4 regions of the Ensifer sp. NPDC090286 genome follow, and region 3 is predicted to be linked to each of the others. Evidence: riboswitches for the same ligand, from Rfam matches in the RefSeq annotation. Region 3 holds a riboswitch; each other region holds the start of a gene.

The links. Region 3 has a riboswitch for thiamine pyrophosphate ahead of thiC (phosphomethylpyrimidine synthase ThiC). Riboswitches for the same ligand answer to the same signal wherever they lie in the genome.
Region 1: it holds a riboswitch for thiamine pyrophosphate, as region 3 does, so the genes downstream of both, thiD (bifunctional hydroxymethylpyrimidine kinase/phosphomethylpyrimidine kinase) here and thiC (phosphomethylpyrimidine synthase ThiC) in region 3, are expected to answer to the same signal.
Region 2: it holds a riboswitch for thiamine pyrophosphate, as region 3 does, so the genes downstream of both, thiB (thiamine ABC transporter substrate binding subunit) here and thiC (phosphomethylpyrimidine synthase ThiC) in region 3, are expected to answer to the same signal.
Region 4: it holds a riboswitch for thiamine pyrophosphate, as region 3 does, so the genes downstream of both, thiO (glycine oxidase ThiO) here and thiC (phosphomethylpyrimidine synthase ThiC) in region 3, are expected to answer to the same signal.

What each region holds. Positions count from the first base shown of each region.
Region 1 is NZ_JBIVYF010000002.1:1,069,335-1,077,089, forward strand. Features, by position in the region: gene ACIQUG_RS15035 (hypothetical protein) at 1-1,474, shown strand, start outside; gene ACIQUG_RS15040 (glycosyltransferase family 4 protein) at 1,471-2,772, shown strand; gene thiD (bifunctional hydroxymethylpyrimidine kinase/phosphomethylpyrimidine kinase) at 2,839-3,675, opposite strand; TPP riboswitch at 3,793-3,896, opposite strand; gene rfbC (dTDP-4-dehydrorhamnose 3,5-epimerase) at 4,131-4,694, shown strand; gene rfbB (dTDP-glucose 4,6-dehydratase) at 4,730-5,791, shown strand; gene rfbD (dTDP-4-dehydrorhamnose reductase) at 5,788-6,708, shown strand; gene rfbA (glucose-1-phosphate thymidylyltransferase RfbA) at 6,705-7,583, shown strand.
Region 2 is NZ_JBIVYF010000007.1:237,971-245,725, reverse strand. Features, by position in the region: gene thiP (thiamine/thiamine pyrophosphate ABC transporter permease ThiP) at 1-865, opposite strand, end outside; gene thiB (thiamine ABC transporter substrate binding subunit) at 873-1,901, opposite strand; TPP riboswitch at 1,953-2,071, opposite strand; gene ACIQUG_RS30120 (GNAT family N-acetyltransferase) at 2,205-2,690, shown strand; gene ACIQUG_RS30115 (thiamine diphosphokinase) at 2,775-3,425, shown strand; gene ACIQUG_RS30110 (ABC-F family ATP-binding cassette domain-containing protein) at 3,429-5,255, shown strand; gene ACIQUG_RS30105 (MarR family winged helix-turn-helix transcriptional regulator) at 5,415-5,918, shown strand; gene ACIQUG_RS30100 (multidrug effflux MFS transporter) at 5,915-7,153, shown strand; gene ACIQUG_RS30095 (argininosuccinate synthase) at 7,215-7,755, opposite strand, start outside.
Region 3 is NZ_JBIVYF010000005.1:328,232-335,986, reverse strand. Features, by position in the region: gene ACIQUG_RS25750 (glutathione S-transferase family protein) at 1-143, opposite strand, end outside; gene ACIQUG_RS25745 (helix-turn-helix transcriptional regulator) at 238-957, shown strand; gene ACIQUG_RS25740 (dicarboxylate/amino acid:cation symporter) at 1,034-2,359, opposite strand; gene ACIQUG_RS25735 (ATP-binding protein) at 2,588-4,456, shown strand; gene ACIQUG_RS25730 (sigma-54-dependent transcriptional regulator) at 4,460-5,824, shown strand; TPP riboswitch at 5,922-6,050, shown strand; gene thiC (phosphomethylpyrimidine synthase ThiC) at 6,140-7,755, shown strand, end outside.
Region 4 is NZ_JBIVYF010000005.1:190,129-197,883, reverse strand. Features, by position in the region: gene bioD (dethiobiotin synthase) at 1-388, opposite strand, end outside; gene ACIQUG_RS25145 (8-amino-7-oxononanoate synthase) at 385-1,530, opposite strand; partial or broken gene bioB (biotin synthase BioB) at 1,527-2,468, opposite strand; gene ACIQUG_RS25135 (hypothetical protein) at 2,734-2,970, opposite strand; TPP riboswitch at 2,966-3,085, shown strand; gene thiO (glycine oxidase ThiO) at 3,249-4,220, shown strand; gene thiS (sulfur carrier protein ThiS) at 4,217-4,414, shown strand; gene ACIQUG_RS25120 (thiazole synthase) at 4,418-5,191, shown strand; gene ACIQUG_RS25115 (thiamine phosphate synthase) at 5,188-5,793, shown strand; gene ACIQUG_RS25110 (amidohydrolase family protein) at 5,828-7,513, opposite strand; gene ACIQUG_RS25105 (AAA family ATPase) at 7,685-7,755, shown strand, end outside.

The DNA.
Region 1 (7,755 bases), on a different contig from region 3:
CTGGCGTTATGCCGGGCTCCACGAACGCCGGGTCGTGACCGGTCCGCTCGAGACACCCGGCCATATCCGCGCGATGCTGCTCCAGAGCCAGAGTTCGCCCCAGGTCATGCTTCGCCTGCGCGATGCCGCGAGCGGATATGATGGCACCGAGACGATCTCGAGCCTTCCGGTTCCCGTCCGCCTTGGCGTGGATGCGCTCTACCAGGGTGAGGATGGTGCCTTCTTGATTTCGGGCTGGCTCTTGGACGCGGAAGGTCTTGTTGAAACCGTGCGACTTTGCCGACAGGGCGGCGGGGCACGGCTGGACGCAGCCTGGACCCGAACCGAGCGGTCCGACGTCGAAGAGGCCTTCGTCGATCGGCCGGACTTCAAGAGCGCGATTTCCGGTCACCGCCGATCGCATGGCTTTATTGGTCGCGTCGAGGTGCTAAATGGCGAGGCGGATGGACCAGTTCACCTCGAACTCACCCTCAGAGACGCCCGCCGCGCCTACATGCCAATTTTCCCGGTGCGGCTGCCGGCACGCGCCGCCGCCCTACGGCTGCTTGGTTCGATCGATCCGACAAGCTGGGCCCTGCCCGATATCATCGACCGGCAGATCGTCCCGTTCCTGACGGCGGCGCGTAGCAGTGCACCAACTGTGGAAACCACCGTCGACATCGGGCCCTTCGACCAGGCCGAGGGTACCGCCATCATTCTTGTCGCCGGGGAAACCGAAACGGATTTCGCGCCGCTGCTGGGGCTGCTCGCGCTTGATCCGCAAACGCGCCGGGCCCCGATCGCGCTCGTGCTTCAGGCCGAGCGGTTCCGACGGCACGCGGTCCATATCCGTCAGCTCTCGGAATTCTACCGTTTGCCGCTGCGGCTCATATCCGTCGAAGGCGCCGGCGATACATGCGACCTGGCGCAAGCGGCTGCCGAAAGGGTAAACAGCGACGCGGTCGTTCTGCTTTCCGGGTCGCTGACGCCAGCCAATGCCGGATGGTATCAGGCGCTCATTGCCGCTTACGAAGCAAAGACGGGAAGCATCATCTCGCCGACCCTTGCCTATGAGGATCACTCGATCCGCTGGGCTGGCAGCACGTCGCTCGATCGTCCCGACCATCTGCAATCGAGCCGATACGCCGGCTATCCCGTCGGCGCCGTCAATCGTCTGAAGCTGACGAGGGTTGCATCCGCATCGCTCGATTGCTGCATCCTGCCGCGCGAAGCGCTGATGGAGGACGCAGGCCTGTCGCCGACCTATCTCGGCGTGGCGCTGAAGGGCCTCGACCTCGCCCTTCGCCTCAGCGGAAAGGGCTACGAAGCCTACTGGCTTCCTTCCCTGCAGATGGTGGGATCCGACGAGCTCCCCGGAGCGGGCTCTGCCGCCACCGCGCGCTTCGTGGAACGCGTCGATCGGACGCTTTTCCGCGCCCGATGGACGCCCGCCCCCGAAGCTGCAAAGACAATCTTCGAAGAGGCTGGCGCATGAGCGAAAAACTCCGCGTGCTCGTGGTCTCCCATGGCCATCCGACCCACTCCCTTGGCGGAGCGGAAATTGCCTCACATGGCCTTCACAAGGCATTGAACGGGCTGCCCGGCGTGGAGTCGATCTACCTCGCCCGCGTCGGCGATCCGGTTCCGCGCCATGGCGCCTCCGCGCTGATGAGCCTGCGGCTTGCCATGGACGAAGTGCTCTACCACGCCGAGGACTTCGACCATTTCTTCCTCTCCAATGGCGATACGGAAGCGATCCGGCGCGACCTCCTGCGCTTCGTCGGCGACATCAAGCCGGATGTCGTTCACTTCCATCATATTCTTGGCTTCGGCCTGGAAGCGCTCTATGCCGTTCGTGATGCGCTGCCCAAAGCGCGCATCGTCGTGACGTTCCATGAATACCTGCCGATCTGCCACAATCACGGGCAAATGGTGAAACGCCCCTCAGGCCAGCCTTGCAACGGCGCCTCGCCGATCAGTTGCCACACGTGTTTCCCCGAGATTCCGGTGTCGCGGTTCGTTCGCCGCGAGCAGTTCGTGCGCGGTATGCTCAATCTCGCCGATGCCTTTATCGCGCCGAGTGCCTTTCTCGCCAATCGCTATGTCGAGTGGGGGCTCGAAGCCGCAAAGATCTTCGTCATCGAGAACGGCATCGTCATGGGTGACAAGGCGCCGGCCCGCGAATTGCCGTCGCCGACAGCCCGGCGCAACCGTTTTGCCTATTTCGGGCAGATGACGCCGTTCAAGGGCGTTCACGTGTTGATCGACGCCGTATCGCGCGTGCCCGACGACGTCTGGGGCGATGATTCCTCACTGATGATTTTTGGCGGCAACCTCGAGCGCCAGCCGAAAGACTATCAGGAGAAGGTGGCGAAGCTGATCGAGGACGCCGGTCGCCGTGTGCGCTTCTACGGTGCCTACCAGAACCAGGACATGCCGCGGCTGATGCGCTCGGTCGACTGGGTGGTAATGCCGTCGGTCTGGTGGGAGAATTCTCCCGTCGTCATCCAGGAGGCACTGCATCACGGCCGGCCGATCCTGTGTTCGGACATCGGCGGCATGGCCGAGAAGGTTCGTGACCGCCTGGATGGTTATCACTTCCGTGCCGGCAGCGCCCAGGATCTGGCCGACCGGCTGATCGACGTCTTGGGCGCGCCGCGGGCGTGGGACAATCTGCGGACAACGCTTCGGCGGCCGACGAGCCATGTCGATTGCGCGCGGGAGCATGTGGCGCTCTACCGCAAAATGCTCAAGGGCGAACAGCCGGCCGCGCCAAGCGCCGCAGTGGCTTGAGGTGCGATGAACGTCATGCTGCAGCGCATAGCCATATCGAGTCATTCGTCCGAGGCGGCCGTCTGCTTAGGGACCGTCCGAAGAGGCTTTGCTCTCGCCGCGACTGTCGCCCCACCAATGATGGAAATGATGCACAGGCCCCCGCCCCTGCCCGATAGTCAGCCGATCGGCAGCGACCAGCGCGTCATGCAAGTAAGCCTTGGCAGCGACGACCGCATCCTCGATCGGCTTCCCCTTGGCAAGACCCGCAGCGATTGCGGCCGAGAGGGTGCATCCGGTGCCATGATCGTTCCTGGTTTCGATCCGCGGCCGCGACAAGTGCAAAGCCGTTTCCCCGCTGTAGAGGATATCGATCGCATCTCTGCCCTTGGCATGCCCGCCCTTCATCAGCACCGAACGCGCACCGAATTTCAGAAGCATATCGGCCTGGCGTGCGATCTCGCTATCGGTTTCGGCGATCCCGCGTCCGGTCAACAGCGCCGCCTCGGGCAGGTTCGGCGTCAGAATGAGCGCGAGCGGCAACAACGCCTCCTTGAGCGTCGCGATCGCGTCCGGCTGCATCAAGTGATCGCCCGAGGTCGCCACCATCACCGGGTCGATGACAGCCAGCCGGTCGTAGCGCTTCAGACCAGCCGCGATCACCGCGATCGTCTCGCGCCGCGACACCATGCCGATTTTCACCGCACCGACGGCAAGATCGGACAACACCGCGTCGATCTGAGCCGCAACGACGGTCGGGGAGATATCCTCCACCGCAGATACCCCGCGGGTATTTTGCCCCGTGACCGCGGTGATCACGCTTGCGCCATAAACTCCGAGCGCCGAGAACGTCTTCAGATCCGCCTGGATGCCGGCCCCGCCGCCGGAATCCGAACCTGCGATGGTAACGGCGATCGCGGTCATCGCCCCACCTGCATGAGCCTTGAGCCTTTTTGGATTGAGTCAAAAACAGACACGAGCAAAGCGACCTCCCGGAAATGGACGGAGATCCGATCGGTAAGCGCAAAGACGGCAGGTGAGCAGAAGGGCCCTTGCCGTTCCTACGCCGGTATGATCCGGATCAGGTTCAAGGGTCTGGCTCACCACCATCTCAGCACCGTGACGGTGCGCCCCTCGGCAAGAGGGATGCTAGGGGGACATGGGCGGGGATGTCAATTGATAGATGCAGCGGATCCAAGCCGCGTCTTTCCACACAGGCCCTGCGGACCAAGCGATCGAGAAAGAGGCCGTGGAATGACACGTCCGCTTCACGATCCTATTTTCCCGGGATCGTCAGCAATGCCGACGCAACATATCGTTAGAACGCCACGAGTGCCGTATTATTTCGCGCACGGGAAACAACGATGAAGGACGACACGATGCGGATCGAAGAAACGGCCATTCCCTCTGTTTTCTTGATAAAGCCTAAGCGATTCGTCGATACGCGTGGATACTTCGCCGAGACCTTTCGGGCCGATCAATTCGCCGAAATCGTCGGGACGCACTCTTTCGTCCAGGATAATCAATCGCTGTCGCGTGAAGCCGGTACTGTGCGCGGACTGCACTTCCAACTGCCGCCGCGCGCACAGGGAAAACTGGTTTCTTGTATCGCCGGCGCCCTTTGGGATGTGGCGGTAGACCTTCGAAGCGGGTCACCGACCTACGGAAGCTTCGTGGCTGCTGAGCTTTCCGAAGAGAACGGTCACCAGCTCTGGATTCCGCCGGGTTTCGCCCACGGTTTCTGTACGCTGAAACCGGCGACCTTGGTCAGCTACAAAGTGACCGATTACTACAGCCCTGAGCATGATCGTGGGCTTCTCTGGAACGACCCCGAACTCGGGATAAACTGGCCCGTGCCCCCGAGTAACGCCATCCTGTCGGACAAAGACAGGGATCAGCCAAAACTCTCCGATCTACACACTAAGCTCGAGCGAGAAGCTTAGTCTTGATGTTTATCATAAAAGGACTTCGCTGAGATATGCGTGTACTTGTTACCGGCGGGGCTGGTTTTATTGGTTCGGCGGTTATTCGACACCTCATTATCGACAAGGGATATGACGTGTTGAACGTAGACAAACTGACCTACGCAGGAACCCTTAGCTCCCTAAGGTCCGTCGCAAACAACCCATCATATCGCTTTCTCAGGGCTGACATATGCGATGGGCGGGCTATTGCCGATGCCTTCTCCACATTCAGGCCCGATCGCGTCATGCATCTCGCTGCCGAGAGTCATGTCGACCGCTCAATTGCCGGCGCAAGGGATTTCATCGAAACGAACGTTCTTGGAACGTTCAACCTGCTGGAATGCGCAAGGGCATATTGGCAGTCCATGAAGGATGAGGGCAAACGCAGGTTTCGCTTTCTTCACGTTTCAACGGATGAAGTGTACGGCTCGCTCGCGGATGACCAGCTCTTTTCCGAGGAGACGCGGTATGATCCAAGCTCCCCTTATTCGGCTTCGAAGGCCGCTTCCGATCATCTCGCCAAGGCATGGGCACGCACCTATGGCATGCCCATCTTGGTTTCCAACTGCTCAAACAACTACGGTCCCTATCACTTCCCCGAAAAGCTGATCCCGCTGACCATCCTGAACGCGCTCGAAGGCAAGCCACTCTCGATCTATGGCGACGGCACGAACATTCGCGACTGGCTCTTCGTCGAAGACCATGCCCGCGCGCTCGACCTGATCGCGGAGCGCGGTAGAATTGGCGAGACTTACAATGTCGGGGGACGCAACGAGCGGCGGAACGTCGATGTAGTCAGGCGCATCTGCGCCACACTCGACATGCTTGTCCCCGCATCCTGCCCACGGAAACAGCTCATTCAATTTGTCGAGGACAGGCCGGGGCACGATTTGCGCTACGGTATCGATGCGACGAAACTGGAAGAGGAGCTCGGCTGGAAGGCGGAAGACAGCTTTGAAAGCGGAATTGCGAAGACGATCCGCTGGTACTTAGACAACGAATGGTGGTGGGGCCCTCTTCGCAAGGGATATGACGGGGTGCGCCTGGGTGTGCTGCATTCTGGTGTCGGGCAATGAATCAGATTCCGCGCATAGTTGTCACGGGCCTGAAGGGCCAGGTTGTTCAGTCGTTTGTCGAGCAAGGGAAGGGCCGCAGCGACGCGGAAGTCATTCCACTCGGTCGCCCGCAACTAGATCTGAAGGATCCCAGTTGCATAGACGGCGTCATAAGGGCAGCAGCTCCTGACGTGATCATTTCGGCCGCCGCCTATACCGCCGTCGACCACGCCGAGGCCGATGAGACGAGAGCATACGCGATTAACGCGGTCGCACCGCAGGAATTGGCGCGCGTCGCGAAAGCCCTGAATATCCCGATCATCCATCTATCGACGGACTACGTCTTCGACGGGACAAAATCCACACCGTATACCGAAAGCGATAGGGTGTGCCCTGTAAACGTCTACGGCAAAAGCAAGTGGGAAGGCGAGCGATCGGTCGCCGCTGGCACCGAAAATCACGTCATTCTCAGGACCGCTTGGGTCTACAGCCCATTTGGCAGAAATTTCGTGCGTACGATCATTCGCAACGCCGAAAGCCGGACCGAACTGCCAGTCGTCATGGACCAGATAGGAAACCCGACATCGGCACTGGACCTTACGACGGCAATCATCGGTATCGCGCATAACCTGCTAGCATCGGATGCGCAGGTTCTGCGCGGCACCTTCCATCTGGCGGGGACCGGTGATGCGAGTTGGGCCGATGTAGCGGAAAAAATCCTCGCCCTGTCTCAAGGGCTCGGAGGCCCGTCCGCTAAAGTCAACCGCATCTTGGCCACAGACTACCCGACTGCGGCAGCGCGCCCCTCTAACTCACGCCTGAACTGCAGCAAAATCGCGCGACACCACGGCATCAGCTTGCCCTACTGGAAGAGCTCCATCGAAGCCACCGTGCGGCGCGTAATCCAGCACCGGACGGACCTGGAGGTGAGGAAATGAAGGGCATTATTCTTGCTGGAGGAAGCGGCACCCGCCTACATCCGATGACATTGGCAAGCTCAAAACAACTGCTTCCGATCTACGACAAGCCGATGATCTACTACCCGTTGTCAACCCTGATGCTGGCAGGGATTCGCGACATCTTGATCATTACGACGCCGCGTGACCTCCCCAGCTTTCAACTCCTACTGGGCGACGGTTCCAAATGGGGAATCAACCTCAGCTACGCCGAGCAACAATCCCCCGATGGCCTTGCCCAAGCCTATGTGATTGGAGCCGATTTCGTGGCGGGCCATCCCTCGTGCCTCATTCTCGGCGACAATATCTTTTTTGGACATGGCATCACCGAGCTCTTAAAGCGCGCCATGGAACGGAAAGAGGGCGCAACGGTCTTCGCCTACCATGTCAGCAACCCGGAACGCTATGGGGTTGTCGAGTTCGACAGCGAAATGAAGGCTGTCGCAATCGAGGAGAAGCCCGCCAAACCTCGCTCCGACTGGGCTGTCACTGGCCTGTATTTCTACGACGAAGAGGTCGTAAGCATCGCTGCCGACCTTACACCTTCCGCCCGGGGCGAGTATGAAATTACGGATGTGAACCGCGCCTATCTGGAGCGGGGCAAGCTCCACGTCGAAAGAATGGGGCGAGGATATGCCTGGCTCGACACGGGTACGCCCGATAGCCTATTGGAAGCGTCAGAGTTTGTCGCAACCTTGGAGCGCCGACAGGGTTTCAAGGTGGCGTGCCCGGAAGAGGTTGCGTATCGGTCCGGTTACATCGATGGTGATCAGCTTGAGACCCTTGCACGACGGTATGGCAAGACGTCCTATGGTCACTATCTGTCCAACTTGTTAGAAACGCCTGAGCATGTGTAAGCTGTCGTTTCTATCTAGTCGCCTTCTACAGTTATTCGAACGGATCGCTACGGCTGCCTAAAATGAAACGCGACTTTAGACATTGGTTCTCTCATGACGAATGAGGTCGCCACGGGCAAATCACATCCGATCGCGTTACGTAGTCGCGAAGAAGTGTGGCGGGCCTCCGAAT
Region 2 (7,755 bases), on a different contig from region 3:
TCAGGCGCGCGATCCTGGATGCGCCATCGAAGCGGCGCACGGTGCGGCCACCGGTCATGCCCTCTTCCGGCTCGATCGCCAGATAACGAAGCAGGAACAGCAGCAGGCCGGTCATGGTGATCTGCAGGGCCGATAGCGCGATGGCGCGAGGCGGATCGAAATCGAAGCGCAGCGCCTGGTAGATTGCCACTTCGATTGTGCTGGCCGCAGGCCCGCCGCCGAGCGTCAACACGAGGGTGAAGCTGGTGGCACAGAGCATGAAGACAAGGCCGGCGGCACCTGGAAGGAGGCCGCGCAGGACCGGCCATTCGATGAAACGGAAGAGTGCGCGCGACGGCATGCCGAGATTGGCGGCGCTGCGCCAGTATTCGGCGGGGATGCGCTCGAGCCCGGCCAGGAACAGGCGCGCCGCAAGCGGCATGTTGAAGAAGACATGGGCGAGCAGGATGCCGAACAGGCCGTAGATGCTGACGGGCTGCGCGAGGCCGAGCCAGCGCAGGCCGGAATTGAGGAAGCCTTGGCGCCCCCAGATCTCGATCAAGCCGAGTGCGCCGACGAGAACGGGCAGGCCGAGCGGCAGCGCCATCAGGCGCAAGAGCCAGATGCGGCCGGGAAATTGCGGCCGCCGCGCCAGCGCCCGGGCGACGGGGATGGCAAAGAGCACCGACAGCAGCGTCGAGAGTGTCGCCTGCAGCAGGGTGAAGCGGGTGACGCGCCAGATATAGGCGTCGAAGAGCGCGTCATCGCTCGCGCCGCCCGTCTGGCTCAGCAAGGCGACGATCGCCAGGCCGACGAAAAGCACGAAGGCGCCGAGGCAGGCTGCCCCGGCGACCACTGTCATGCGATTTTCGCGCAGTGCGAACAATCCGGCCTCAGTTCTTGCTCATGGCGGCGAGCCATTCGTCGATCCAGGCCTTGCGGTTCTTGGCGACCTCCTCCGAAGGCAGGAGGAACGTGTTTTCCGGCTTGACCAGCTTGTTGAAGGCGTCCGGCAGCGGCTCCTTGGTCGCTGCGACCGGCATCATCCAGTTGGTCGTCGGGATGATCGACTGGAACTCCGGACCGGTCATGAAGGCGAGGAACTGCTTTGCCAGTTCCGGCTCCTTGGCGTTCTTGGTCATGCCGGCGACTTCGATCTGGATGTAGTGGCCTTCGGAGAAGGCGGCCGCCTGATAGCGCTCGGTGTTTTCCGCGACCATGTGGTAGGCCGGCGACGTGGTATAGGACAGCACCATCGGCGCCTCGCCCTTGGTGAAGAGGCCATAGGCTTCCGACCAGCCGGGGGTAACGGTCAGGACGCGGTCCTTCAGCTTCGCCCAGGCGGCACCCGCCTCGTCGCCATAGACGGCCTTGACCCAGAGGAGCAGACCGAGGCCCGGCGTCGACGTGCGCGGATCCTCGATGACGATCTTTTGCGACGGGTCGCCTTCGACCAGTTCCTTCAGGCTCTTCGGCGGCGTCTTCAGCGTCTCGGTGTCATAGACGACGGCGAAGTGACCGTAGTCATAGGGCAGGAAGGTGTCGTCGGAGAAGTTGCCGGGTACGGTGACGCCGGTTGCCTCGATGCCGTGCGGCGCGAAGAAGCCCGTTGCCTTGGCTTCCGCAACCAGATTGGTGTCGAGGCCGAGCACGATGTCGGCCTTGGAGGCCTCGCCTTCGAGCTTCAGGCGGGTGAGCAGCTCGACGCCGTCGGCAACGCCGACATAGTTGACCTTGCACTCGCAGGTCTTCTCGAAGGCTTCCGCAACCTTGGCGCCCGGTCCCCATTCGGTGATGAAGCTCTCATAGGTATAGACCGTCAGCGTCTTGTCGGCGGCGGCCGCGACGCCGGAAAATACGAGGCTTGCGGCGGCCGCAAGGGCTAGCCGGCTAAAGAGTTTGAGTTGCGATGAATTGGACATGGCGAGGACCTCTCTCCCAAAGTTCGTTGTTGCATGGGAAAAGGGCGTATCGATCCGATCGCGTCTAATCCCTCCGCCGGTATGAGCCGGATCAGGTTCCGCGGGTTGGCGTTTTGACGCCTCTCAGCCTCCGGCCGCTGTGCGGTCGGGAGGCACCCCGTTAGAGCGGCAAGAGATTTACCGCTGCCAAGGCCCCAAGGCAAGCGATGTTTGCGGGGAAGCAAGAGCGCCTGGCCGGCACAACGGCGCGTGTTTGCCTAAGCCGCCAACTGCGCTACACAACGGCAGCGAGGAGGAAATGTCATGCCTGATATGCTCGTTCGACTTTATGCCCTGCCGGCTGAGCCTCAGTCGAAGCTTGGTCCTGGCGTCAGCATTCGCCGCGCCATTGCGCCGGAGCGCCGCCTGGTCGTGTCCTGGATCGAAAAGACCTTTGGCGCCGGATGGGCGGGCGAGGCGGAAGCCGCCTTTTCCTCGACCCCGACACGCATGCATGTCGCAGTCCAGGACGAAAAGATCGTCGGCTTTTCCTGCCACGACGTGACGGCGCTCGGCTTCTTCGGTCCGACCGGTGTCGACGAAGGCATGCGCGGGCAGGGGATCGGCGAGGCGCTGCTGCTTGCAAGCCTGATGGCCATGCGCGAGGCCGGCTACGGCTACGCGATTATCGGCGGTGTCGGGCCGGCGAAGTTCTACGAGCGGGTGGCCGGCGCCGTCGAGATCCCGGATTCGACCCCCGGCATTTATGCCGGCATGCTGTTCCGCGATCCGGTGCCCGAGGGGCATTGACGAGTTGACCAAAATACCGAGAACCGGTCGCCCGACGGTTTTCTTCGTTTTCCTTCGGCGGTCCTTTGCGCTATGGGCTTTGCCATGGCTCGATCGACCTTCACCATTCTGCTTGGCGGCGCCCTTTCGCTGACCGACCGGCTGGCTCACCAGCTGGTCGCAAGTCGCTTCATCGCGGCTGATGGCGGCATGCGCCATGCGCGGCTGCTCGGCATCGTGCCCGATGTCTGGGTCGGTGATTTCGACTCGACCGAGGAAGCCCTTCTTGCGGACTACGCCTCGGTCCCGCGCGAGCCCTATCCGGCGGCAAAGGCCGCGACGGACGGCGAGATCGCGGTCGAGGCGGCGCTGTCGCGTGGGGCCGATCGCCTGATCTTCGCCGGCGCGCTCGGCGGCACCCGCAGTGATCATGCGTTCATGCATCTGCTTCATGCCGTCGCCCTTGCCGAGCGCGGGCTTTCGGTGTTGATGACGTCGGGCGAGGAAGAGGCCTATCCGCTGCTGGCCGGCTCGCTCGAAGTCGACCTGCCCAAGGGCTGCCTCTTCTCGGTGCTGGGTCTGACCGAGCTTACCGACCTTTCGATCGTCAATGCGCGTTATCCGCTCGACGATTTCACCCTGCCGTTCGGCTCGTCCCGAACCGTTTCCAACGTTGCGGAGGGTCCCCTTCGCTTCACTCTCAAGAGCGGCCGCGCCCTCGTGCTTGCCCGCCCCTATGATCTTTCCGGAGCCTGAGCCTTGGCGCCTCCCATTCTGAAACTCGACGATATCTTCCTCACCTTTGGCGGTACGCCACTGCTTGCCGGCGCCAATTTTCAAGTGGAGCCGGGCGACAAGATCTGCCTGGTCGGCCGCAACGGCTCGGGCAAATCGACGCTGATGAAGATCGCCGCGGGCCTTGCCGAGGCGCAGTCGGGCGAAGTGTTCCGCCATCCCTCGGCCACCATCCGCTATCTGCACCAGGCGCCGGATTTCGACGGCTACGACACGGTGCAGGCCTATGCCGAGGCGGGCCTCGGCCCAAGCGACGATCCCTATCGCGTCGCCTATCTGCTGCAGCATCTGGGGCTGACCGGCGAGGAAGACCCAAAGCGTCTTTCCGGCGGTGAGGCGCGCCGGACGGCGCTTGCCCGCGTCATGGCGCCGGAGCCGGACATCCTTTTGCTCGACGAGCCGACCAATCATCTCGACCTGCCGACGATCGAATGGCTGGAAGACGAACTGATCCGCAGCCGCTCGGCGCTGGTGCTGATCTCGCACGACCGGCGCTTCCTGGAAAAGGTCTCGACCGCCACCGTCTGGCTCGACCGTGGTCAGTCCCGTCGCCTTGATCGCGGATTTGCCCATTTCGAGGCCTGGCGCGACGAGGTGCTGGAAGCCGAGGAGCTGGAGCAGCACAAGCTCGGCAAGGCGATCGAGCGCGAGGAACATTGGCTGCGTTACGGCGTGACCGCGCGGCGCAAGCGCAACATGCGCCGCCTCGGCGAGCTGCAGACCATGCGGGCGACCTATCGCGGCCACAAGGGGCCGCAGGGCACCGTGCAGGCGACTGCCGCCGACGCCAAGGAATCCGGCAAGCTGGTGATCGAGGCCGAGAAGATCACCAAGGCCTATGGCGAGCGCACAATCGTCGCGCCGTTCTCGATCCGCGTGCACCGCGGCGACCGCATCGGTCTCGTCGGCCCGAACGGTGCCGGCAAGACGACGCTCCTGAAGATACTGACGGGACAGATCGAGCCGGACACAGGCACGGTCAAGCTCGGCACCAATCTGGAAATCGCGACGCTCGACCAGAAGCGCGAAGACCTCAATCTCGACGATACGCTGGCGCACTACCTGACGGACGGGCGCGGCGACAACCTGCTGGTCAATGGCGAGCAGCGCCATGTTACCGGTTACATGAAGGACTTCCTGTTCCAGCCGGAGCAGGCGCGCACCCCGATCCGTGAGCTTTCGGGCGGCGAGCGCGCAAGGCTGATGCTGGCGCGCATTCTGGCGCGGGCGACGAACCTCCTCATTCTCGACGAACCGACCAACGATCTCGACATCGAGACGCTCGACCTGCTGCAGGAGATCGTCGCCGGCTTTGCCGGAACCGTCATCCTCGTCAGCCACGATCGTGACTTCCTCGACCGCACCGTCACCTCGACGATCGCGCCGGCCAATCCGGAGGCGCCGGATGGCCGCTGGATCGAGTATGCCGGCGGCTATTCCGACATGATGGCGCAGCGCAAGGGCGCGATCGAGGAGAAGCGCAAGGCCGAGAAGGCGGAAAAGGCCAAGGCCGATGCCGCCGCACCTGCCGCCGAAGCGCCGAAGGCTGCCAAAGGCAAGCTTTCCTACAAGCAGAAGTTCGCGCTCGAAAACCTGCCGAAGGAGATCGCCAAGGCGGAAGCCGAGGCTGCCAAGCGCGAAGAAAAGATGGCGGATCCCAACCTCTTCACAAAAGATCCAAATGCTTTTGCGAAACTGGCGCAGGAGCTGGAAAAGCTGCGTGCCGACCTCGCTCGCATGGAAGAGGAATGGCTGGAGCTCGAGATGCTGCGCGAGGAGCTCGAGGGCTGAGGTACAGCCAGGACGGTTCCATGCGTGAATGCGAAGGTAATACGTTGAATCCTTGCGGGTTTTACCGTTAAACTGGTAAGGGAAAGATGGCTAGCCGCGTTGAACGTTATCAGATGCTATGATAAGTAAAACTTATTATATCGCCTGTGAACGATCATGATGCCCTTCAAGCTTGAATCCGAAACCATTGGAATGCTTCTGACCGATGTCTCGCGCCTCTTGCGCGGGGCCTTCGACCGCAAGGTCAATGCCATGGACCTGGGCATCACCCCCGGCGAGGCGCGCACGCTGATCCAGGCGGCGCTTACCGAGGGCATCAAACAGGCCGAAATCGCCACACGCATGGGCATCGAGCCGATGACGCTGTCGGCCTATCTCGACCGGCTGGAGACCAACGGGCTCGTCGCCCGTGTTCCCGATCCGGCGGATCGTCGCGCCAAGAATGTCATCATCACCGAAAAGGCGGGTCCGCTGCTCAACGAGCTGATGACCGGTCTTCGCGAAATGATGGATGCCTATACCGAAGGGCTGGATGCGGAAGCGCGCGCGCTTCTCTGTTCCAACCTGCGCATCCTGCGTGACAATCTGCGTCAGCTCGATCCGTGCCTTGCCGGCAAGGATGCAGCGGAGAAGGCCGAGGTCCGGGTCGGAGCCGCGCAATGACGCGTCGCATGAGCGAGCGGCGCACAAGCATCATCGGCGCCTTCCTGGTGGCGCTCGGCCCTGTTTCCATGGCGCTCTACACGCCAGCGATGCCCGAACTGGTGCGTGCCTTCTCCTCAAGCGAAGCGGCGATCAAGATGACGCTGTCGCTCTATTTCGCCGGCTTCGCCTTTGCCCAGCTTGTCTCCGGCACGCTTTCCGACGTCATCGGACGCCGGCGCGCGACGCTGATCTTCATGGCCATCTACCTCGTCGGCAGCCTGATGGCGGCCTTCGCGCCTTCCGTTGCCGTGCTTCTGGCCGGTCGTCTGGTGCAGGGCATTGGCGCCTCCGTTGGGATGACGGTGGCGCGGGCGATCGTGCGCGACCAGTTCACCGGGGTCGAAGCTGCCCGCATCATGAACATGATCGGCATGATGCTGGCGCTGGGGCCGGCCTTCTCGCCGACGCTCGGCGGTCTGGCGCTCGGGCTCTTCGGCTGGCAGTCGATCTTCTTCCTGATGGTCGGCTTTGCGGCCATGGCCTGCCTCACCGTGCAGTTCTTCATGGCCGAGACCGCGACACCCGATCCGAGCAAGGGGCATCTGAAGCCGATCCTTGCTGCCTATCGCTCGCTTCTTTCCGACAGCCGCTTCATTTCCTCCACCCTCGTCATCGCCGGCGCCGTCGGCGCGCTCTATGCCTGGGCGACTATGCTGCCGTTCGTGCTCATCAACGAAGTGGGTCTGACGCCGACCGAGTTCGGCGTGGGCATGCTGATGCAGTCCGGCCTGTTCTTTTCGGGTGCGGTGACGGTGCGGTTTCTGCTGCGCCGGTTTACGCCGCAGGCGCTGGTGCCGGCCGGCCTTTTCTTCATCGGTGCGGCCAGCCTCGCGCTTGGCTACAGCATGCACCTGATCGTGCCGAGCTTCCTCTCGGTCATGCTGCCGATCGGCATCTATTCCTTCGGCATCGCTTTCGTCATGCCCTACATGATGACGGCGGCGATGGCGCCATTTCCCGCGATCGCCGGTACGGCCTCGGCGATGATGGGTTTCGTACAGATGGGCTCGGGGCTGCTCGGAGGCGCGATCGCCGCTGCAGTCGGCGTTCCGGTGATGGCGCTCGGCACGATCATTCCATGCTTCGGCCTCGTCTGTATCCTGAGCTATGTCTGGTATCGCCGCACCATTCGGCTGCGTCCGCTGGACGCGCCGGTCGAGCGCAAGGATCCGTTGCAGCAAGCGGCGGAGTAGTGGGCACGAAAAAGCCTCCGCGAAAGGATCGCGGAGGCTTTTTTCTTCACTGGATAGTGGCTTAGCGGTTGCGCGCGGCCAGCGTGCGCAGGCGCAGTGCGTTGAGCTTGATGAAGCCGGCAGCGTCCTTCTGGTCGTAGGCGCCCTGGTCGTCCTCGAAGGTGACGAGCTTGTCGGAGTAGAGCGACTTGTCGCTCTCGCGGCCGATGACCATGACGTTGCCCTTGTAGAGCTTCAGCGTCACTTCGCCTTCGACATGCTCCTGGCTCTTGTCGATCGCCGCCTGCAGCATCTCGCGCTCCGGCGAGAACCAGAAGCCGTAATAGATCAGCTCGGCGTAGCGCGGCATCAGCTCGTCCTTGAGGTGGGCAGCACCCCGGTCGAGCGTGATGCTCTCGATTGCGCGGTGCGCCGAGAGCAGGATGGTGCCGCCGGGGGTCTCGTAGACACCGCGCGACTTCATGCCGACGAAGCGGTTCTCCACGAGGTCGAGGCGACCGATACCGTTGTCGCGGCCGTATTCGTTGAGCTTGGCAAGCAGGCTTGCCGGCGACAGGCGCACGCCGTTGATCGAGACGGCGTCGCCGCGCTCGAAGCCGATC
Region 3 (7,755 bases):
TTCTTCGGATCCTTGCGGCCGCTGCCATCGCCTCGAGTGATATCGACGATCTCGATCGCGACCTTGTCCACGGCGTCGAGTTCGCGAAGCAGGGTGATGATGCGCGACGAGCGCGAGCGCGGGGCGTGAAAGAGTGTCAGCATGGTCTGGTTCCTCGGTTGCGTTTGGCAATGCGGATCTTATACAGTCGGCCAACTGCCAGTTTTCGTCAGTAGGCTTCCTCTATCCTCCAAAGTCATGGCCCGTAGTGATCGTCTGTTCCGCCTGCTCCAGGCGCTTCGCACACTCCCCTCCCCGGTAACGGCCGCGCGCCTCGCCGAGGAAACGGGCGTGTCGTTGCGCTCGCTCTATCGGGACATCGACAGCCTGCGCGCCGCCGGCGCCGTCATCGATGGCGAGCGCGGCTTCGGCTACCGGCTGACGGAGGACATCGCCTTGCCGCCACAAACCTTCACACGACTTGAAATCGAAGCACTGGTGCTCGGCCTGGCCGAAGTGCAGCATATGGGCGAGCCGGATCTCGCGGCCGCTGCAGGCGCCGTGCTTTCCAAGATAACGGCGACGCTGCCCGATCGGTTGCAGCGCCAGGCGCTACATGCCGCTTCCCAGGTTTATCGCTTCGAACGCCGGGATCCGCCGGTTGCCGATGTCGCTCTTTTGCGTGAGGCCTGCTGGCAGGAGCGCGCAGTCATGATCGGCTATATCGACGCCGACCAGCAGCGGACGGGCCGACAGGTCCTGCCGCTGGCGATCGTCTATCTCGAGCGGATGCTGGTGCTGCTTGCCTGGTGTTGCCTGCGCCAGGATTTCCGCAAGTTCCGCGTCGACCGCATCGTCGATGTCGCGATGACGGAGGAGAGTTTCCGCCCGCGCCGGGTGCCGATGCTCCGGGACTTCGTCGCCTATCTGAACGCCGGTGCGCCTGAAACGTCGAAGATGACCTTGAGCGGCCAGTAGCCCAAACGAAAACGCGGCCCGTGTTGCCACGAGCCGCGTCCGGACTGCTGTCGCAGTCATGCCTTGGGAGGCAAACTTATTCCGCGGCCTGCAAGGCCGGCTGTGGCAAGGCTTCCGGCGTGCGACCACCAAGGACCGCGGCCATCTGTGCCTCGTCGAGTTCCCCTTCCCACTTCGCAACGACGATGGTTGCGACCGCATTGCCGACGAAATTGGTCAGCGCGCGGCATTCCGACATGAAGCGATCGATGCCGAGGATCAGCGCCATGCCGGCGACCGGTACGGCCGGCACGACCGAGAGCGTCGCAGCCAGCGTGATGAAACCGGCGCCGGTGATGCCGGCGGCACCCTTCGAGCTCAGCATCGCGACGAGCAGCAGCAGCACCTGATCACCGAGCGACAGCGGGATATCCATCGCCTGGGCGATGAAGAGTGCGGCCAGCGTCATGTAGATGTTGGTGCCGTCGAGGTTGAAGGAGTAGCCGGTCGGGATGACCAGGCCGACAACCGAACGCTTGCAGCCGGCCTTTTCCATCTTGCTCATCAGGCCCGGAAGGGCTGCTTCCGACGAGGACGTGCCGAGAACGAGCAGCAGCTCTTCCTTGATGTAGCGGATGAGCGCCACGATCGAGAAGCCGTTGTAGCGGGCGACGGCGCCGAGAACGATGAACACGAAGAGGAAGGACGTGATGTAGAAGGTGCCGATCAGCATCGCGAGGTTGGCGATTGAGCCGACGCCGTATTTGCCGATGGTGAAGGCCATCGCGCCGAAGGCGCCGATCGGGGCGGCCTTCATCAGGATGCCGACCAGCTTGAAGACCGGCAGCGTCAGCGCGTGCAGGAAGTCGACGACCGGTTCGGCCTTCTTGCCGACCATGGCGAGCGACAGACCGAAGAGCACGGAAATGAACAGCACCTGCAGGATGTCGCCATCGGCGAAGGCACCGACCAGCGTCGTCGGGATGATGCCCATCAGGAAGCCGGTGATCGTCTGCTCATGCGCCTTCTCGGCATAGGTGGTCACCGCCTTGACGTCGAGCGAAGCCGGATCGATGTGCATGCCGGCGCCCGGCTGCACGACATTGGCGACGATCAGGCCGATGATCAGCGCCAGCGTCGAAAACGTCAGGAAGTAGATCATCGCCTTACCGGCGACGCGGCCGACCTTGGCAAGATCGGTCATGCCGGCGATGCCGGTCGCGACCGTCAGGAAGATGACCGGCGCGATGATCATCTTGACGAGACGGATGAAGGCGTCGCCGAGGGGCTTCAGTTCCGTGCCGAGCGACGGATAGAAATGGCCGAGCAGAATACCGGCGGCGATCGCCACCAGCACCTGGACATAGAGATGGCGATAGAAAGGTGTCTTGCCGCGCGGTTCCGCGGATTGTTCGATAATCATGAGTTCCTCCACTGCACCCAGTCCGGCGTCATGCCGGGCCTCCCGGGTCAAATTCCGATGCGCGACAGCGCGGGCTGTCATGAGGATGTCATTTGCAACGGCCGTGCCAGTTCGCGGCGGCAGGAACCAACCCTTTGAATTGATGAGAATGTTTTGTGCGGGCGGCTTGGCGCGCACAAAGAGTTGAGCGGATTTCCGCACAGCCCATCTGGAAGCCTGAGCGAAAAAATGCACAATTGGACCATGTTCAATGCCCTCTCCGCCCCCCTCAATCTGGCAGATCTCGACCAGTCGATGCGCCGCACTTGGCTCGTCTTTGCCGGCCTTGCCGTCGCCCTGCTTGTCGCTGCACTCCTGCTTGCCGGCGAATACGGCCGAAGCCAGGCGCTCGAAACGGTCGATGCCCAAAGCCGGATCGATGCCAATCTGAAGGCCTCGCTGCTGCGCGCCGTGCTCGAGCGCCAGCGGTCGACGCCGCTGGTGCTGGCCGACGATGTCGAGGTGAAGGCGGCCCTTTCGACCCGCAGCCCAGCGGCGCTGCAGCGGCTGGACGAAAAGCTGCAGGCGCTGGCGGCCAACACGGATGCCGCTGTCATCTACGTGATCGGCCCCGATGGCGTCGCGGTCGCTGCCAGCAACTGGCGCGAGCCGACGAGTTTCGTCGGCAACGACTATGCCTTCCGCGAGTATTTCCGCATGGCGATGCGCGACGGCAAGGCCGAGCATTTCGCCATGGGCAACGTCAGCAAGCGGCCAGGTCTCTATATCTCCCGCCGGGTTCAGGGTCCCGACGGTCCGATCGGCGTCGTCGTCGCCAAGCTCGAGTTCGACGATGTGGAGGCCGAATGGCTCACGTCCGGCAAGCCGGTCTACGTCACCGACCGGCGCGGTATCGTGCTGATCACCAGCTTCCCGTCCTGGCGCTTCATGACGACGAGGACCATTCCGCGCGATCGCGTCGCCGCCATCCGCGACAGCCTGCAGTTCGGCGATGCCTCGCTGCTGCCGTTGCCTTTCCGCGACATCGAACCGACGAGCGACGGTTCCAGCGAGTTGCGGGCGCTCCTGCCCGGCGACAGCGAGCGGCGGTTCCTCAGGGTCGAAACCATGGTGCCGACCACAAGCTGGCGGCTGGAGCAACTGGCGCCGCTCGATGGCGCGATCTCGGCGGCAACCCGCGAGGCCCGGCTGATTGCGCTCGCTCTCCTCGCACCGCTGCTGGCCCTTACCGCCTTCCTCCTGCGCCGCCGCCAGACGCTGGCGTTCGCATCGGCGCGGGATCGCGCCGCCCGCGACGAGCTGGAAACCCGCGTGGCGGAGCGCACCCATGATCTCAGCCTTGCCCGCGATCATCTCGAAACCGAGATCGCCGACCACCGGCGCACCGGCGAGAAGCTGCAAGCGGTGCAACAGGAACTGATCCAGGCGAACCGGCTGGCGATCCTCGGCCAGGTGGCGGCCGGCGTCGCCCATGAGATCAACCAGCCGGTCGCGACCATCCGCGCCTATGCCGACAACGCCCGCACCTTCCTCGATCGCGGCCAGCAGCAGACCGCGGTCGAGAACCTCGTCAGCATCGCCGAACTGACCGACCGGGTCGGCACCATTACCGACGAACTCAGAAGCTTTGCCCGCAAGGGCCGCTTCGTCGCCGAACCGACGCCGATGCGCGACGTGATCGAAGGGGCGATGCTGTTGCTGCGCAGCCGCTTTGCCGGCCGCATGGATGCGATCGGCATCGACCTGCCGGAAACTGGCCTCCGCGTGCTCGGCAGTCGCATCCGGCTGGAACAGGTGCTGATCAATCTTCTGCAGAACGCGCTGGAAGCGCTCGGCGCGCGCGGCGATGCAGAGATCCGCGTGCGCTGCGAGGACAGCCCCTCCGGGACGGTTTCGCTCGTCGTTGCCGACAACGGCCCGGGCATTCCCCCGCATATCCGCGAGGATCTGTTCACGCCGTTCAACACCTCGAAGGACGAGGGCCTCGGCCTCGGCCTTGCCATCTCCAAGGAGATCGTCGCCGATTATGGCGGCGATATCACCGTCGATACCAGCGACAAGGGCACCGTCTTCACGGTTCGCCTGAAGAGGGCCTGAGCGATGCAGCCGACCGTCTATCTCGTCGACGACGACACCCATCTGCGCAAGGCGATGACGCAGACGCTGGAACTCGCCGGCCTCACCGTCATCCCGTTTGCCAGCGCCGCCGAAGCGTTGAAGACGCTCGATGCCAATTTCGATGGTATCGTCGTCAGCGATATCCGCATGCCGGGCATCGACGGCCTCGCGTTCTTCCGCCGCATCGAAGCCTTCGACGCAGACCTGCCGGTGATCCTGGTGACTGGTCATGGCGATATCCCGATGGCGGTGCAGGCCCTGCAGGACGGCGTCTACGACTTCATCCCAAAACCCTTTGCCGCCGATCGGCTGGTGCAGAGCGTGCACCGGGCGCTCGAAAAACGCCGGCTCGTGATGGAAAACCGCGCGCTGAAGCGGGCCGCCGAGACGGCCGGCGACAGCCTGCCGCTGATCGGCCAGACGCCGGTCATGGAGCGCCTGCGCCAGACGATCCGGCACATCGCCGATACCGATGTCGACGTGCTCGTCGCCGGTGAAACCGGCAGCGGCAAGGAAGTGGTGGCGACCCTGCTGCACAATTGGAGCCGGCGCCGCACCGGCAATTTGGTGGCGCTGAACTGCGGTGCGCTGCCGGAAACGGTCATCGAAAGCGAACTCTTCGGCCACGAACCGGGCGCCTTCACCGGTGCCTTGAAGAAGCGCATCGGACGGATCGAGCATGCGAGCGGCGGCACGCTGTTCCTCGACGAAATCGAGGCGATGCCGCCGGCAACGCAGGTGAAGATGCTGCGCGTTCTGGAAGCGCGCGAGATCACGCCGCTTGGTACCAACCAGGTTCGTCCGGTCGATATCCGCGTCATCGCCGCTGCCAAGATCGATCTCGGCAATCCGGTGGAGCGTGGCGACTTTCGCGAAGACCTCTACTTCCGATTGAATGTCGTGACACTGTCGATCCCGCCGTTGCGCGAACGCCGTGACGATATCCCGCTGCTCTTCTCGCACTTCCTGACCCGGGCGGCCGAGCGCTTCAAGCGCGACGTGCCGATGATCTCTCCAGCCGTACAACGGCATCTGATGACGCATGCCTGGCCGGGCAATGTGCGTGAACTCTCGCATTTTGCCGAGCGGGTGGCGCTTGGTGTGGAAGGTCCGCTGGGCCAAACGATTGCGGTGGCCGAACAGCCCGGATTTGCGCTGCCGGAACGGCTTGAACGCTACGAGGCGGAGATCCTGAAGGAGGTGCTGCGCGCCCAGCGCGGCGACGTCAAGGCGACGATCGAGGCGCTCGGCATCCCGCGCAAGACCTTCTACGATAAGCTCCAGCGCCACGGCATCAACCGCGCCGATTATGCCGAGCGGACAGCACCGGAAAAGGCCGGCCGCTAGCGGCAAATCCGAATCCGAAAATACACGCACTAGGTGCATCTTTGTCGACAGGCGAATTCACGCTTGACGACCCGGGCCGTTCGATGGCTATGATCTAGGCATTCACCAGGGGGGTCCCGCAAGGGGCTGAGATTCTGCTGGATGGCCGGCTTGCCGGCTATAGCGCAGTGACCCGTTGAACCTGATCCAGTTCATACTGGCGTAGGGACGGTGCAGATATCGAAGCCAGGATTCCGTGCGGTGAGCACCTGGCGGAGCGTCTTTCATCTTTCCGGCATCAGAACTGGGTCTCCAATCGCAACTTGGAGCCTCGTCATGAATATTGCCACCAAACCCGCAGCCCTCACGGTCACGCAAGGCCCGCTTCCGGCCTCCCGAAAGATCCACAAGCCGGGCGTTCTTCATCCGGATATTCGCGTGCCGATGCGCGAGATTGCTCTGCACCCGACCTCGGGCGAGCAACCGGTCACGGTCTATGATTCCTCTGGCGCTTATACCGCCGACGGTGCCGAGATCCGCATCGAGGACGGCCTGCCGCGGCTGCGCCGCAACTGGATCGTCGACCGCGGCGATGTCGAGACCTATGAGGGACGAACGGTTCGTCCCGAAGACAACGGCTTCGTGAGCGGCGACCGGCTGACACCGACCTTCCCGTTCCAGCATGCGCCGCTGAAGGCCACGGGTGGCCGAGCCGTGACGCAGCTTGCCTATGCCCGCGCCGGCATCATCACGCCGGAGATGGAGTTTGTGGCGATCCGCGAGAACCTCGGCCGCGACGCGGCGCGCGCAAAGGTCCGCGACGGCGAGAGCTTCGGCGCTCACGTTCCGGATCATGTCACGCCCGAATTCGTCCGCCAGGAAATCGCCAGCGGCCGGGCGATCCTGCCCGCCAACATCAACCATCCGGAATCCGAACCGATGATCATCGGCCGGAACTTCCTGGTGAAGATCAACGCCAACATCGGCAACTCCGCCGTCACCTCGTCGATGGCCGAGGAAGTCGAAAAGATGGTCTGGGCGACGCGCTGGGGCGCCGACACGGTCATGGACCTTTCGACCGGCCGCAACATCCACAACATCCGCGAATGGATCATCCGCAATTCGCCGGTTCCGATCGGCACCGTACCGCTCTACCAGGCGCTGGAAAAAGTCAACGGCATTGCCGAGGACCTCACCTGGAAAGTCTATCGCGACACGCTGATCGAGCAGGCCGAACAGGGCGTCGATTATTTCACCATCCATGCAGGCGTCCGCCTGCACTACATCCCGCTCACCGTCGACCGCGTCACCGGCATCGTCTCGCGCGGCGGCTCGATCATGGCCAAGTGGTGTCTGCACCACCACCGCGAGAGCTTCCTCTACGAGCATTTCGAGGAGATCTGCGACATCTGCCGCGCCTATGACGTCTCCTTCTCGCTCGGCGACGGCCTGCGCCCGGGCTCGATCGCCGACGCCAATGACTCCGCGCAATTCGCCGAACTCGAAACGCTCGGCGAGCTCACCAAGATCGCCTGGTCCAAGGATTGTCAGGTCATGATCGAAGGCCCCGGCCACGTGCCGATGCACAAGATCAAGGAGAATATGGACAAGCAGCTCGCCGTCTGCGGCGAAGCGCCGTTCTACACGCTCGGACCGCTAACGACGGACATTGCCCCCGGCTACGACCACATCACATCGGGGATCGGTGCTGCGATGATCGGCTGGTTCGGCACCGCCATGCTCTGCTACGTCACGCCGAAGGAGCATCTCGGCCTGCCTGACCGCAACGACGTGAAGGTCGGCGTCATCACCTACAAGATCGCCGCCCATGCCGCCGATCTCGCCAAGGGTCATCCGGCAGCCCAGGTGCGCGACGACGCGCTGTCGCGCGCCCGCTTCGAGTTCCGCTGGGAAGACCAGTTCAACCTCTCGCTCGACCCGGAAACAGCCCG
Region 4 (7,755 bases), 140 kb from region 3:
CGCAGAGAACCATCGGGATCTGCCAGCGCGCAAAGACATTCGCAAAGACCATGCGCTCCGTCAGCGGCACCAGAAGCCCGCCGGCACCCTCGATCACCAGTGGTCGATCCACCATGGGCGGGGACAGATGTTCCGGGTCGATGGTGACGCCGTCGAGCCGTGCCGACAGATGCGGCGAGGCCGGCGTTGCGAGCCTGTAGGTCTCAGGCAGGATGCAGTCGGCTGATAACCGGCCAAGCCGGGCGACGGTTTCGCTGTCGGTTTCTTCGTCGAGACCTGACTGCACAGGCTTCCAGTAGCAGCCGTCGAGCGCGTCGGTGAGGGCTGCGGAAAAGATGGTCTTGCCGATGCCGGTATCGGTACCGGTGACCACGATACGGGTTTTCATGTCCGCTCCTTGGCGATCGCGCTCTTCAACTGCTGCAGCATCTGCGCGATTGCGGCCTGGTCGGCGTTGAGGGTGATGGCGATCCGAAGACGCGCGGTGCCTTCCGGCACCGTCGGCGGGCGGATTGCCCTGATATCTTGGCCCTCGGCGCGCATGCGGGCGGCGATGCGGAGCGCTCGGCCGTTGTCGCCGATCGGGATGGGCAGGATTTGCGAGCCGCTGCCTTCGATGTCGAGCATCTCGGCGAGCGCCCGGTTGGTGAAGGACCTGAGGCTGTCGAATGCGGCACGGCGCTCCGGCTCATCGACGAGGGCTACGAGCGCTTCACGCACCGCAGCCGCGACGAGCGGCGAAGGCGCGGTCGAATAGATGAAGTTGCGGGCGCGGTTGACGAGATAGTCGCAAAGGACGGCGCCTGCCCCGACCAGCGCGCCGGAAACACCGAGCGCCTTGCCGCAGGTGTGCAGCACGACGACGTTCTCCCGGCCTTCCAACTCCGCCGCCAGACCGCGACCTTCCCGTCCGAAGACGCCGGTCGCGTGCGCCTCGTCGATGACGAGAAAGCCGTCATGCTGCGCGGCAAGCGCGAGGAGGTCGGCAAGCGGCGCGCGGTCGCCATCCATCGAATAGAGGCTTTCGACGGCAATCCACGGGCGCCCCGCTCCGCCGGCCCGACGCCATTTTCCGATGGCATCGGCAAAGGCGCCGACATCGTTGTGCACTGCTGCCACCGCATCGGCCTTGCTTGCGGCGATGCCTTCACGGGCGCTCGCATGGATCAGGGCATCGTGAACGATGAGATCGTCACGCTGCGGCAGCGTCGAAAACAAGGCAGCATTGGCGGCATAGCCGCTGCCGAAAAAGAGCATCCGTTCGGCGCCGAAGAAGGCGGCCGCTTCCGCCTCCAGCGCCTCGTGTTCTTCGTGATTGCCGCGCAACAGCCTTGAGCCGCCGGAGCCGACAGGCACGCCGCGCGCGATTGCGGCCGTTATCGCCGCCTTCAGCCGTGGCGAGGCGGCGAGCGCCAGATAGTCGTTCGAGGTGAAGTCGATCCCGCCGGCGGGGGCAAGAGCGCGCCGGCGGCCCTTGCGTTCGAGGCCCTCCAGCGTCTTCTCGTAGCGCGCAAAAAGACCCGCGGTCATTCCGCCGCGTCCTGCCTTGCCGGCGGAGCCATCGGCTTCAATCCCAGCCGCCGGAAGAGTGCTGCATCGTGGTCCTCGCCGGGATTGTCGGCGGTCAGCAGGGTTTCGCCGACGAAAATAGAATTGGCGCCGGCAAAGAAACAGAGCGCCTGCGTCTCGTCGCTCATGTCGGTGCGTCCGGCCGAAAGCCGGACATGCGATTGCGGCATCAGGATGCGGGCAAGGGCAATGGTGCGGACGAAATCGATCGGATCGACGGGTGCCGCATCGGCCAGCTTAGAGCCCGGGATCGGGATCAGCATGTTGATCGGCACGCTTTCGGGCGGCACCGGCAGGTTGGCGAGGGTCACCAGCATCGAGATCCGGTCGTCGGCCGTCTCGCCCATGCCGAGGATGCCGCCGGCGCAGACCTTGATGCCGGCGTCGCGGACATTGGCGAGCGTCTCCAGCCGGTCGGCAAAGCTGCGGGTGGTGATGATCTCGCTATAGAAGCGTTCGGACGTATCGACATTGTGGTTGTAGTAATCGAGCCCGGCCTCGGCGAGCCGCGCAGACTGGGCCGGCGTCAGCATGCCGAGCGTCATGCAGGTTTCCATGCCGAGCGCCCGCACCCCGCCGACCATGGCGACGATGGCATCCATGTCGCGATCCTTCGGACTGCGCCACGCGGCCCCCATGCAATAGCGGGTCGCGCCGCCGTCGCGCGCCTTGCGCGCCTCGGCAAGCACACGCTCGACCTCCATCAGCTTCGATGCCTTGAGCCCTGTCGGGTAGTGGGCGGACTGGCTGCAGTAGCCGCAATCCTCGGCGCAGCCGCCGGTCTTGATCGAGAGGAGCCGGCTCATCTGAATGGCGTTGGGATCGAACTGCGCACGGTGGACGGTGTGGGCGCGGTAGAGCAGATCGTTGAACGGCAGATTATAGATTTTCTCCGCTTCCGCCTGGGTCCAGCGGGATTGGGCCTTGTCGCCCGGGATAAAATCAGCACCAGTCGGTCGGTTCTTGTCCAGCATTTCAGCTCGTCCTCCAGGTCGTCGCCATCGTAAAATAGATAGAATCCAATATTATCTATAATTTTGTCGGAAACGGAAATTCGCAAGCACCCAAGCGGAGAAATGTTTACATAACATACTCTTCTGGTTGTATTTTTGGATCACATGAAGGTCCGGACGCCGTCGACAGAGGGCGAGGACCGACAATCAATCATTCGCGCGCCAACCCCGAAGTCTCGCGCACGCCGCCACCGAAACCATTGCGAATCCGGACTTCTCCGGCATTCCAAGCTTCACTCCGGTCGGCCAACACTCTTCCTTCCATCACGCCACCGACGCCTCCGCTTTGTCGCCGCAAATTATAGATAATTTTTTCGGCAGTCAGATCACAGTCAGCACGAATGCTGGCTCTTGACAAAAACGGCCCCGAGCGGTCAGCTTGGAGCATTCACCAGGGGTGTCCCGCCAAGGGGCTGAGATTCTGCTATGCGGTTGCGCGGCGCAGTGACCCGTTGAACCTGATCCAGTTCATACTGGCGTAGGGACGGTGCAGATTCGTTGCCGCAAACGTCGCGCTCACGTGACGGATCAATCGGCAGGGCGTCCTTCCCCTCCCCCGCTCGTGAACTGGGTCTCCACCTTTGGAGCCTCGGCATGCACACCGCCAACACCATCCCGCTTCGTTGCCTACGACGGCCCGTTCGCGCCGCACGGGAGCGCTGAGCGATGCGGGTCCTCGTGAAAGGTGCCGGCGTCGCGGGGCTCTGTCTGGCCCATGAACTCAGCGCCCGCGGTGTCGCGGTGACGGTCGTCGAGCGTAAGCCAGGTTTTGCCGGTGCGGCCTCCTGGTGTGCCGGCGGCATGCTGGCGCCCTGGTGCGAGCGCGAAAGCGCCGAAGAGGCGGTGCTGACGAAGGGTATCGGCGCCATCGACTGGTGGGACGACGTCCTGCCAGGCGAAGTTTCCCGCAACGGTACGCTGGTCGTCGCCCCGCCACGGGACGCCGGCGAACTCAGGCGCTTTGCCTCGCGCACCTCCGGCTTCGAATGGCTCGACACAGCGGCGATCGAACGGCTGGAACCGACACTTGCCGGGCGCTTCCGAGAGGCCTTGTTCTTTCCGGGAGAGGCGCATCTCGACCCGCGCCGGGCGATCGCCCGGCTGCGGAAGAAGCTTGTCGATCGCGGCATCGCCTTCGTCACCGAGGCGAGCGACAACGGACAGCACGATCTCGTCGCCGACTGCACCGGTGCGGCACGTATCGGTGACACGCCCGGCCTGCGCGGCGTGCGCGGCGAAATGCTCTATCTTGAGACAAGCGACGTGGAACTGTCGCGGCCCGTCAGGCTCATTCATCCGCGCATCCCGCTCTACATCGTGCCGCGCGGCGGCGGCCTCTTCATGTGCGGGGCGACGATGATCGAGACGGATGACGGCGGACCGATCACCGCCCGTTCGCTCATGGAACTGCTGAACGCCGCCTATGCCCTGCATCCGGCCTTCGGCGAAGCGCGCCTCGTCGAGACCGGCGCCGGCGTCCGCCCCGCCTTCGCTGACAACCTGCCGCGTGCCCTGCGCGCCGGGCAGACCATCACGATCAACGGACTTTACCGCCACGGCTTCCTGCTTTCGCCGGCCCTGGCGGCGGAAGCAGCCGACCTTGCGCTTGCGCGGGACCTGAAGGGAGATGCCGCATGAGACTGACCGTCAATGGCGAGGATCACGACCTCGCCGTCGCCACCCTCGCCGAGCTTCTGACCGCGCTCGATTTCGAGGGCGACTGGCTCGCCACCGCCGTCAACGGCGAACTGGTGCACCGGGCCGACCGTCCGGGTCATGCGCTTTGCGACCGAGACCGCATCGAAATTCTCTCGCCGATGAAAGGAGGCTGAGACATGCTGACGCTTTATGGACAGGACCTGCGCTCGAGACTGCTTCTCGGCACCGCCCGCTATCCCTCCCCCGCCGTGCTCGAAGATGCGGTGCGATCCTCGGGCACCGAGATCGTCACGGTCTCGCTTCGGCGCGAAACTGCCGGGGGCCGCCAGGGCGGCGCCTTCTTCGAACTGATCCGGGCGCTCGGGGTGCACGTGCTGCCGAACACTGCCGGCTGCCATTCGGTGTCCGAGGCGGTGCTGACGGCCAAGATGGCGCGCGAGGTTTTCGGCACCAACTGGCTGAAGCTCGAAGTGATCGGCCACCACGACACGCTGCAGCCCGATGTCTTCGGGCTGGTCGAGGCGGCGCGCATCCTCTCGGCCGAAGGGTTCGAGGTCTTTCCCTACACCACGGATGATCTGGTGGTTGCCGAGCGACTCTTGGAAGCCGGCTGCAAGGTGCTGATGCCCTGGTGCGCGCCGATCGGCAGCGCCATGGGGCCGCAGAACATCCAGGCGCTTCGGGCAATGCGGGCGAACTTCCCCGATGTGCCGCTGATCGTCGATGCCGGCATCGGCCGGCCCTCGCACGCAACGACGGTGATGGAGCTCGGCTTCGCCGCCGTCCTGCTCAACACGGCCGTCGCCGGCGCCGCCAGGCCCGCGCTGATGGCCTCGGCGTTTGCGGGCGCGATCGATGCCGGGCGGCAGGCCTTCGAGGCAGGCATGCTCGAACCGCGCGATTTTGCCGTTCCTTCCACCCCCGTCATCGGAAAGGCGGTGTTTGCGTGAAACTCGACCCCTTCTACCTTATCGTCGACAGCGCGGCCTGGATCGAGCGGCTGGTGCCGCTCGGCGTCAAGCTGGTACAGCTGCGCGTCAAGGATCGTCCGGAAGCGGAGATCCGCCGCGAGATCCGCGCGGCCAAGGCTGTTTGCGACGAGCAGGGCTGCCAGCTCATCGTCAACGACTACTGGCAGTTGGCGATCGCCGAAGGCTGCGACTTCGTCCATCTCGGTCAGGAGGACCTGGCGGAGGCCGACCTTGCTGCTATCCGCGCCGCCGGCCTGAAGCTCGGCCTCAGCACCCATGACGAGGTGGAACTGGAGACGGCGCTGGCAGCCGACCCGGACTACATCGCACTTGGGCCGGTCTACCCGACCAGCCTCAAGGCGATGAAGTGGGCGCCGCAGGGACTGCCGCGCCTTGCCGCCTGGCGGAGCCGCGTCGGGTCCCTGCCGCTGGTCGCTATCGGCGGCCTCAACGTCGAGCGGATTGCCGGCGTCTTCGAGCACGGCGCCGACATCGCCGCCGTGGTGACGGACATCACCCGCAATGCCGACCCGGAAGGCCGGACCCGCGAATGGATTACCAGGACTGCACCGTGGCGATGAGCAGGTGCCAGATCGCGGGCGTCGATCTCCGCGGTCAGGCGATCTCCAGCTGCGAGAGCCAGGAGGCATCCAGGCCGCGCTTGCGGCAATAGGTGGCGAGCCGCTGGCGGGTCGGCCCCGGCCGGTCGAGGCCGAGGTAGCGGGAGGCGTTCTTCCAGAAGATGTTCTGCTGGTCCTCCTCGCTGACATTGGCCTCTTTCAGCTGCTGGGCGATCCGCGGGACATAGGCGTTGTAGTCCTTCTCCAGCGCCATCATCGACCAGTCGGTGCCGAACATCAGATGGCGCGCACCGGGATCGTAGTCCTTCAGCCATTTGTCGAGCAGCGCGCGGATCTTTTCGTGCAGCCCGGGCGTGTTGTCGGTGACGAGTTCGCTGAGGTAGCTCAGGTCGGCAAACAGGTTCGGCCGGCGCCCGTGGTCGATCGTCCTGCCGATGATGTCCTCCCAGGTCGGCGGGCCGGAGAACTTGTCTTTCGCGCAGGACACCATGACCCCCGTCGGCGCGCCAGGGCGAATGACTTCATCGAAGGCGCCGAAATGCGCGAGGTTGATGCGCAAGTCATTGTAACGGTTGGTATCGAGCAGCTTCTTCCAGTAGGCGGGGCTCGCCATGTTGCCATAGCCGCAGCCGGCGCCGATGCTGTTTTCCGCATGCGCCATGATCGGCACGCTGTTGTCGCGGCACCAGTCGTAGAGCCGCTTCAGCGCCGCATCGATCGCCGGATCCGCATTGCCCCAGGCCTTGAAGCCCATCGGCGGGTAGATCTTCACGCCGATGAAGCCCTTTTCCATGATCGCATAGCGGACGTTTTCCAGCGACGAGCCGCGCTTCTGCGCCTCCCGGTGCGGATCGAAGCCGACGAAGCTGTGCATGTGGATGCCATGCCGCTTGATCACCAGTTGCTGGATCTCGTCCATCACGTCGATCTGGTCGCGCTGCGGCGACGCCCTGCCGCCGATCGATTTCTCGAAATCGAGGATGCTCGGCGTGATCATTGAAAATCGGCATTTCGACGCGAAGATCCGGGCATAGGTTTCCGCGAGGTTTTCCCGGTAGTCCTGCATGAGGCGAACGAAGGAAAGGTAGTTGCCGATCTGGTCGTGGGCCTTGGCGGCCGACGCGAGCGCATCGACATCCGTCTCCTCCACGCTGCCGGAGCGCCGCTGCAGGCCCTGCGGCAGGCCGGGGGCGCCGCCGATCTGTTCCAGCAGGCCCTGATAATCCGGCGTTTCGGCGCCGCTTCGTGCGGTCAACGACGCGCGCTGCTCGCCCGCTAGCGCCACCAGTTGCTTGACGGCGGTGCGCAACTGCTCGTCCTTCTGCCGCTCGAACTCGGCGTCGGACGGGCGCGGCATCCGCCTCTTGAGAATGGCGTCCTCGACCTTGGCCTTGGGCGCGACGTCGCCAAGGGCCGTCACGAGAAAGACCACCAGGGCGTTTTCCAGGCGCTTCGACTGTAGAGGATCGGCGGAGAGCCTCGCCTCCGGCAGCTTTTCCCGCAGCGCCACATAGCGCACCAGACCTTCCACCGGCACATCGGCCGCGTTGAAGAAATGGCAGTGAACGTCGACGATCGGATAGGGCAGCTCGCAGGCCGCAGCCGGTGGCCAGTCGTGTCGGCATCCCGAAAGCACATTCGCCATCACGCCTGCCGAGAACAGCCGCAAGACATTGCGGCGTGTCACGGCGGCGACCGGACCACCCCAGTCGACCCCCATCGTCCCCTCCTGTTGCGAGACCCCCTCGAACAATCGGGCAAACATTACTCCGTTCGCAAGCGGCGTGGAACAGATATTTACTTGCCGTTACTGGAACCCCGTAGGTCAACACGGGCGGACTTTAAGTGCGAAAGGAGGCATGTTACTCTAAAATCTTGGGGAGAATTTTGCGTGGTAGGTGGCGCCGGCAAGAATGAATTCCAACGTTACCTGTCGGGAGCCCTGGTTCGATGGTCTGCCCC